Regions from separate parts of the Mesorhizobium sp. IMUNJ 23232 genome, predicted to be linked through region 2. Evidence: riboswitches for the same ligand, from Rfam matches in the RefSeq annotation. Region 2 holds a riboswitch; the other holds the start of a gene.
What was found. Region 2 has a riboswitch for S-adenosylmethionine ahead of ACH196_RS09610 (O-succinylhomoserine sulfhydrylase). Riboswitches for the same ligand answer to the same signal wherever they lie in the genome.
Positions count from the first base shown of each region.

Region 1 (4,416 bases), on a different contig from region 2:
GGCTCGAAGCCGGTCCTCCGGAGCTGGTGCGCATACTGGACCTCCATCTGCACCCGGACACCGTGCAGACCCAGCGCGTGCAGGCGGTGACCCGCTGGCTGCGTGAAATCTTCGTGCAGACCTTCGGAAACCCCGAGATTGCGCAGGAACCCGACAAACTGTAGTATTTGTCTTCAATATCGCGGGGTCGGGGCACCCAAATGGCACTGTCGGACGACGAGGTCGATCAGCTTCATCTTGGATTGCGGCTGATGCAGGAGCGCAAGGAGCTTGCGGCCGCGCTTTTTTATCCGCGTCTCTTTGCGATCGCACCCGATACACGGCCATTGTTCTCGGACGACATCGTCGGCCAGACCGAAAAGACACTGTTCGCCTTCGGCGCGGTGGTAGCGCGCATCCATGAACTGGAGAATGAGGATTCGATGAGCCGCGACCTGGCGCGGCGGCACGTCGCCTATGGCGTGAAACCGGCGCACTATCCGCAAGTCGGCAAGGCGGTGCTGAGCATCCTGGCCGAGGTTCTGGGCGACGAATATTTCACGCCCGAGATGGAGACGGCCTGGCGCAAGGCCTATGACGAGATCGCCCGATCAATGGTGAAGGCCGCCTACGGGATCGAGGTCGAGAACCTGGCCGACCTCGACGAGCCGGTGCTGGAAGCCGCGCAGTAGCGGCATCGCCGGGTCCTTCTCGCAGCGGTATTTCTGCCTGCCGGCGGGACCTTTCCGGAAAATCCGCATGAAGACGATGCAGTTCTGCGGGTTCGCAGGATTCGCCGATAGGGCTATCTCTCGCCCCCGACCGGCTGCGGGCCTTCCGACACTCCGCACCGAATAATCTTAATCAATCCATTTGGGTCGGTGAAACGCTCCGCGGTTCGAGCGAATCGCGGGCGAAACCCTGCGCGCCGAAATTTTCCGGGGCGCGAAACGCCACCGCGACGGTCCAGGCCCGAGAGGTCGGCCCGAGCAATGAGGAGAAATGACATGAGCGACAACAACAATGAATACAGGTCGATACTAGGCACGAAGGGCCACGACACGGCAATTCTCACCCACGCGGCGGTTGCGGATTGGGAGCACACCGAATGGGATGCGGGGTCGTCGGGGACCGTCCAGATATTCTGGGACGGCATCTATGAGGCCCGGGAAGGCAACGACGTGATCATCCGCGATCGGCCCGGACTCTACCGGCTGAACAACGGCGTGGATGGCAACGCCCACATGTTTGGCGGCTCCGGTACCGATACGATCGCCTACGAGCACTACACCGGAGCGATCGACATCGATCTTTCCGTTCCGGGGGGCTATGGCGTCGCCAAGTGGAAAGGATTGTCCGGACAGACAATCTTCGGTGACGACCATCTTTACAGCATCGAGAACGCCATCGGCACCGCCTTCAGCGACGTGATCCGCGGCAGCAACGGCGCCAACACGCTTATCGGCGGCAACGGCGAAGACGTAATCCACGGCGAGGGCGGCAATGACAAGCTCTTCGGCGGCAGCCACAACGACAGGCTCTACGGCGAGTCCGGCAGCGACACCATCAAGGGCGACAGCGGCAACGACTACGCCTTTGGCGGCGCCCACAACGACACCGTCGAAGGCGGTTCCGGCGACGACAGGCTCTACGGCCAGGACGGCAACGACTTCCTGTACGGCGGCACCGGCCACAACGTGCTGTTGGGAGGCGAGGGCAACGACACGCTGCTGATCGAAGGCAGCGGCCTCGCTTTCGGCGACGCCGGCGTCGATGTCCTGGTGGGCGGCGCGTCCGCCGACGAACTGCATGGCGGAACCGGGGACGACACGCTCAACGGCCTCGCCGGCAACGACGAGATCCGTGGCGACGAAGGGCATGACAAGATGCTTGGCGGCGACGGTAACGACGAGCTTTACGGCGGCACCGGCCTCGACGTGATCTATGGCGGCAACGGCAATGATAGGATCGTCGGCGGCGCCGAACGAGACGACCTCAGGGGCGACAATGGCAACGACTTCCTCTACGGCAGCGCCGGTCTCGACGTGATCAACGGCGGCAACGGCAACGACACCGTTGTCGGCGGCGCCAACAGCGACACCCTCAGGGGCGGCGACGGCGTCGACACGGCCGTGTGGGAAGGCTTCGCGCGCGTGGTGATCGACATCGGCCGCGCCAGCATGGGCACGGCGGTGCAGTCGGGCTTCACCGACAATATTGCCGGCTTCGAGAATTTCCGCACCGGCTCAGGCAATGACTTGATCAGCGCCAGCGCCGCGGCGAACGTCATCGACTCCGGCAATGGCTCGGACTGGGTCAACGCGAAAGCCGGCAACGATGCCGTGCTTGCCGGGAACGGCAATGACACGGTGCTGGGCGGCCTGGGCAACGACAGCGTTCTGGGCGGCAACGGTGACGATTTGCTGAAGGGCGAGGGCGGCAACGACACGCTCTCCGGCGGCGACGGCGAGGACTATGTTCGCGGCGGCGCCGGGACGGACATCCTGTTCGGGGGCAACGACGCTGACCAGTTCGCCTTCTCCGGTGGCGACACCGGTACCGATTCCATCCGCGATTTCGTGCTTGGCGAAGACATGATCCGATTCAACGATTTTCTCGCCGACGAGCCGGAGATCGGAGAAAGTTATGTCGGCCGGGTGCTCGCGGTGGAGATGGACAATTCGGTGGCGCTGCTCGCCATGACAGACGACGGCTGGCAGGCCTTCGCCAAGATCGTCGGCAACGGTAACGTGGCGGCGTTCAACCATGCCATTGCCGACGGCACTTTGTTCAACCCGTCGCTGCTCAATGGTGGCTCGCCGGACTGGATCGAATTCTGACGGCAACGAGCCGCCGCCATTCGTGGCGGCGGCTCCCCATTGACGCCCTTGACTGCCGGCAGTATGTCAGCCGTCGAACTTCCGTGGTGATTTGGCCGGTCGGCTTGCAGCCACGTTAAAAAAGTCGCTAAAGGGCCGTCGGCAAATAAGCCGTTTGGACCGGGCGCGACTTTCGCGGCCGGTTTTTTGTTTTGGAGGCAGCGCCATGCCGATCAGGATCCCCAACCAGCTTCCCGCCCGCGACGTGCTGGTGCGCGAGGGCGTCTCGGTGATGGACGAGCGCACGGCTATGCGCCAGGACATCCGCCCTATGCAGATCGGGCTGCTCAACCTGATGCCCAACAAGATCCGCACCGAGACGCAGTTCGCCCGCCTGCTCGGCGCCACGCCGCTGCAGGTCGAGCTGACCCTGGTGCGCGTCGGCAACCACAAGGCCAAGAACACACCCGAGGACCACCTGATTTCCTTCTACCAGACCTGGGAGGAGGTGGCGGACCGAAAATTCGACGGCTTCATCATCACCGGCGCGCCGATCGAGCTGCTGGAATTCGAGCAGGTCGACTATTGGGACGAGCTGACGCGCATCCTCGACTGGACGACGACCAACGCCCATTCCTCCTTCTTCATCTGCTGGGGGGCGATGGCGGCGGCCTGGCACTTTCATGGCGTTCCCAAGCACACACTAGACAAGAAGGCGTTCGGCGTGTTCCGCCACGGCAACAATGCGCCGGCCTCGCCTTATCTCGCCGGTTTCTCCGACGATTTCGCTATTCCTGTCTCGCGCTGGACGGAGGTGCGGGCGGCCGACATTCCCGTTGGTTCGGGGCTCGAACTGCTGATGGAATCGGATGAGACCGGGCCCTGCCTGCTTTCGGAAAGGACCGCCAACCGTCTCTATATCTTCAACCACATCGAATATGATTCCACTTCGCTGAAGGAAGAATACGACCGCGACGTGGCCGCCGGCACGCCCATCGAGGTGCCGCACGACTACTATCCTGACGACGATCCGGCACGCCCGCCGCTCAACCGCTGGCGCTCGCACGCGCATCTTCTGTTCGGCAACTGGATCAACCAAGTCTATCAGACCACGCCTTACGAACTGGAGGAGATCGGCAGGGCCAGCGCGGAGTCTGTCATACAGTAGCCGCCCGCCGGACGGGCCACGCCGCGAACTTTGCTGGCAGGCAAGCGACGTTGTTGCGCGGGCGGTACCTTTGCCTCGAATTTCATTCGCTGCACGCTTGCGTCTGATCGGCAATTCGCTACTTTGACGCGAAATGTCGGGGGACATGGTCTTGAAACGAATCGCAATAATTGCGGTCGCCGCGGTCGCCGCTCTGTCGGGCTGCATGCAGACGCCGAAGACGGCGGCAGAATACATCCCGTGGTGTAGTAAGCGGGTGGCCGGTTGGCGCAGCGAATCGCTGACTGAACTTTCGCAGCTCATGCGCGTCAGCAGGGACAAGGTGCCAGAACTGTTCTGCAAGCGGGTCCTAGCCGGCGTGCAGCAGGGCCGGATCACGGGCAAGGATTTCATGGACGCGCACAGGGCCGGCACGCCACTTTGGAAGGTCATCAAGGGGCAATAACCGCC
Region 1 covers NZ_JBIRCY010000016.1:55,534-59,949, forward strand. Annotated here, with positions in the region: gene ACH196_RS14145 (LysR family transcriptional regulator) at 1-164, shown strand, start outside; gene ACH196_RS14150 (globin domain-containing protein) at 201-671, shown strand; gene ACH196_RS14155 (calcium-binding protein) at 987-2,819, shown strand; SAM riboswitch at 2,893-2,970, shown strand; gene metA (homoserine O-succinyltransferase) at 3,025-3,966, shown strand; gene ACH196_RS14165 (hypothetical protein) at 4,118-4,411, shown strand.
Region 1: another riboswitch for S-adenosylmethionine. It lies ahead of metA (homoserine O-succinyltransferase); the one in region 2 lies ahead of ACH196_RS09610 (O-succinylhomoserine sulfhydrylase).

Region 2 (4,416 bases):
CGTCGACTTGCCAGGTTCCGTCGGCCAGCGGCTTTACCCGCAGCCCGTAAGACGACACCTCATACTTGACCATGTCCTGGGGCGGAAACAGGGAGGCAATGCGGTTGAAATCGAAGTCGATCCGGTAGGCGTCGCCATCGGCCGCGACCTTTACGATGCCTTTTTCGAAGGCGGTCTTGCCGACATAACGCGACAGCGTGTCGGAGAGTTGCGTCGCGCCCGGACCATCCACGGTCTGGGCGGCGGCGGGAGCGGCGAAGGCGACGATCAGGATCGGAAGAAGGACACGCAAGACGACGCTCCATCGGAAGGGCAGGCTCGGCAGAGCCTAGCCGCTCGCGCCACCGATGCCAACTGCGCGTGTTGTGCCTGGTCGAACCGGCGTCAGGCAGCCGCCTTCAGCGCCCGCTCGATGTCTTCGATCAGGTCGCCCGCATCCTCCAGCCCGACGGACAGCCGCACCGTGCCCGGCCCGATGCCCAGTTCGGCGCGCGCCTCGTCGGTCAGGTTCTTGTGCGTGGTCGTGGCCGGATGAGTGATCAGGCTCTTTGAATCGCCCAGATTGTTGGAGATCAGGATGATTTCCAGCGCGTTCGAGAAGGCGAAGGCCGCCTGCTTGCCGCCCTTCAGGTCGATGCAGATCAGCGTCGAGCCGCCGGTCATCTGCTTGGCCACGACATCGGCCTGCGGATGATCGGCGCGGCCGGGATAGATCACCCGGGCGACCTCAGGCCGTTCGGCCAAAAAGTCCGCGATTTTTCCGGCGCTCTCGGTCTGCTGGCGCACACGGATCGGCAGCGTCTCCAGCCCCTTCAGCAGCGTCCAGGCGTTGAACGGCGACAGGCTGGGGCCGGTATGGCGGAAATAGTCGTGAAGGTTCTCGTCGATCCACTTCTTGTCGGAGAGGATGACGCCGCCCAGGCAGCGGCCCTGGCCGTCGATATGCTTGGTGGCCGAATAGACGACGACATGCGCGCCAAGCTGCAGCGGCTTCTGCTGCAGCGGCGTAGCAAAAACATTGTCCACCACCAGCCGCGCGCCGATCGAATTGGCGAGCGCTGCGACCGCAGCGATGTCGACCACTTCCAGCGTCGGGTTGGTCGGGCTTTCCAGGAAGAACAGTTTTGTGTTCGGCCGCACCGCCTTTTCCCAGTTGGCGATGTCGGTGCCGTCGACCAGTGTCGCCTCGATGCCGTAGCGCGGCGCCAGCGTTTCGACCACCCAGCGGCAGGAGCCGAACAGGGCGCGGGCCGCGACGATATGGTCGCCGGCGCGCAGGCCGCACAGGATCGCCGAGGTCACCGCCGCCATGCCGGAGGATGTCGCCCGCGCATCCTCCGCACCCTCCAGCGCGCACATGCGCTTTTCGAACATGTCGACGGTGGGGTTGGCGTAGCGCGAATAGATGAAGCCGGGGTTCTCGCCCTTGAAGCGGGCCTCGGCGGCTTCGGCGGTCTCGTAGACGTAGCCCTGGGTGAGGAAGATCGCTTCCGACGTCTCGCCGTGATCCGAGCGCAGCGTGCCTCCGTGCACCAGGCTGGTCGCCGGCTTCCAGTTGCGTTGATGGTCATGCGCCATGGGTAACCCCCAAAAACAAAAAAACCGGCCGCGAAAGTCGCAACCGGTCCATATGGCCTTGCGGCCCGACGGTCCTTTAGCGACTTGTTTAACGTGGCTGCAAGCCGACCGGCCAAATCACCACGGGATAAGTTTCCCTTAGACCTGTCGTGCGCTTGCGTCAATCATGTGGTTGGCTAAAGCAAGGCATCGAATTGGAGCACGACGTGCGCGGAGAAGGCATCCTTCCGGATCATCGGATCGCAGACCTGTTCCAGTCAGGTGCGCTTGCAGCCGCGCGCCCGCTCGACGGCGACCAGATCCAGCCGGCCAGCCTCGACCTGCGCCTCGGCGACAAGGCGTTCCGCGTGCGCGCCAGCTTCCTGCCCGGCGGCAGGCATACGGTCGCCGAAAAGCTCGACCGGCTGAAGCTGCACGAGATCGACCTTGCCAACGGCGCGGTGCTGGAGACGGGCTGCGTCTACATCGTCCCGCTTCTCGAAAGCCTGAAGCTGCCAGCCGAGGTCGCGGCGTCCGCCAATCCCAAGAGTTCGACCGGCCGGCTGGATATTTTTACCCGCGTCATGACCGACCGCGGCCAGGAGTTCGACAAGATCCCTGGCGGCTACGAAGGACCGCTTTATCTCGAGGTCAGCCCGCGCACGTTCCCGGTGGTGGTGCGCACCGGCTCGCGGCTTTCCCAAATCCGCTTTCGCACCGGCAATGGGGTGATCGGCGAGTTTGCGCTGCAGGCGCTGCACGACACGGAGACCCTGGTCGCCTCGGAGGAGCCCAACATTTCCGGCAGCGGCATCGCGCTGTCGATCGACCTGATGGGCGACGCCAACGGGCTGGTCGGCTATCGCGGGAAACACCACACCGGCATCGTCGACGTCGACAAGCGCGCCGCGCATGACGTATTCGATTTCTGGGAGCCGCTCTACCGGCGCGGTGAGCCCGGCGAACTGGTGCTCGATCCCGACGAGTTCTACATCCTCGTCAGCCGCGAGGCGGTGCACGTGCCGCCGCTCTACGCCGCCGAGATGACGCCCTTTGATCCATTGGTCGGCGAGTTCCGCGTGCACTATGCAGGTTTCTTCGATCCCGGCTTCGGCCACTCCGCCGCCGGCGGCACGGGCAGCCGCGCCGTGCTGGAAGTACGCAGCCACGAGGTGCCGTTCATCCTCGAACACGGCCAGGTCGTCGGCCGCCTCGTCTACGAGCACATGCTGGCCGCGCCGCGGGCGCTCTACGGCACCGACCTCGGCTCCAACTACCAGGCGCAGGGGCTGAAGCTGTCGAAGCATTTTCGCTAGTCAGGTCGTCTTGTTGTCGCTCAAGAACTGCGCGGACAGATGAGCCAGCATTTCAAAGTCCCTTCCGGCGTAGGGATCAGACCTATCCGCGCGCAGCTTCTGAATGTACGGAGCCAAGATGTGCCAGTTGCGGTGAATTGGCACGCTCCAGGTGTCGATTATATATGCTGCCGGAAGAAGACCTTGCCTGACCATCGTCCCCACAGATTCAAATTTCCGCGCCGCAGCCTCAGCGGCGGTCAATTGGGCTTTGCTCCAAAACGAAACGGGAAGATCGAAATCTTTTCGGAAATGAGCTATATAGCCTCTTGCGCTTAGCGCGTCTTGCGATTCGATGATGTCCAATGCGACCTTGAACGTCTGTGCATAAATTGTCTTGTTGAGTGCCTTTTGTGATTCTTCCTGAGCATTGGCTGATCTGATCAACTCGGCACGATTGTCGATCAACTCTTGGCGTTGGAGCGACAATTCTTCCCGTTGGAGCAGGATCGCAACGATAACTCCGGCAAAAGCAAGCCCGGAGAATAGTGCATTTATGCTCCCGTAAAGATCTCCTGCCTGGCCGCGTTCCGCCATCCCAATGAAGAAAAACTTCATCACGAACGGAGTGACTGCCCAAACGAGAATAACCGCGGCAAACATAAGCAGGACAGGAACTGTGCTCGGTTTTTGGCTTCTTCCATTCCTCGATGTCACTTCCGCCTCCTCATTTCAAACCCGGCTGTTGCTAAGCTCTCTCACTTCAGCGCGCAACGCCTTGAGATCGGTGAACGCGGCGCCGTCATGGCCGACACCATTGGCAGGGCGGCGAGCGACCGCCGCTGAACATGGCGAAGCCCTGGTGCGCGAATTCGGCCGCGAAACGTTGACGCTCCCGCTCTCGCCGAATAGGGAATGCGGCTTCTCCGGCCCGGCGCCGGTTTCAACGGACGATCTAGGAACGACACGATGTCGAGATCCAACATCATTGATCTCAATCCCGAAGTGCTTACGGCGGCGGCCGAGAGCAAGGCTTGGCCGTTCGAGGAAGCGAAAAAGATCGTCAAGCGCTACGAGAAAACGGGCTTTCCGGAAACGGTGCTGTTCGAGACCGGCTACGGCCCGTCCGGCCTGCCGCATATCGGCACGTTCGGCGAGGTGGCGCGCACCACAATGGTGCGCCACGCCTTCCGCGTGCTGACCGAGGACAAGGTCAAGACCAAGCTGCTGTGCTTCTCCGACGACATGGACGGCATGCGCAAGATACCGGACAATGTTCCGGACCGCTCGTTCCTGGAGCCGCATCTGCAGAAGCCGCTGACGGTCGTGCCGAACCCGTTCGGCGGCGACTATGAAAGTTTTGGCCACCACAACAACGCGATGCTGCGGCGTTTCCTCGACACGTTCGGCTTCGACTACGAATTCGCCAGCGCCACCGAATATTACAAGTCCGGCCGTTTCGACGCGATGCTGCTACGCGCCGTCGAGCGCTACGACGCCATCATGAAAGTGATGCTGCCGACGCTGGGGCCAGAGCGCCAGGCGACCTACAGCCCGTTCCTGC
Region 2 covers NZ_JBIRCY010000010.1:23,943-28,358, reverse strand. Annotated here, with positions in the region: gene ACH196_RS09615 (hypothetical protein) at 1-292, opposite strand, end outside; gene ACH196_RS09610 (O-succinylhomoserine sulfhydrylase) at 385-1,578, opposite strand; SAM riboswitch at 1,635-1,712, opposite strand; gene ACH196_RS09605 (2'-deoxycytidine 5'-triphosphate deaminase) at 1,785-2,873, shown strand; gene ACH196_RS09600 (hypothetical protein) at 2,874-3,569, opposite strand; gene ACH196_RS09595 (lysine--tRNA ligase) at 3,822-4,416, shown strand, end outside.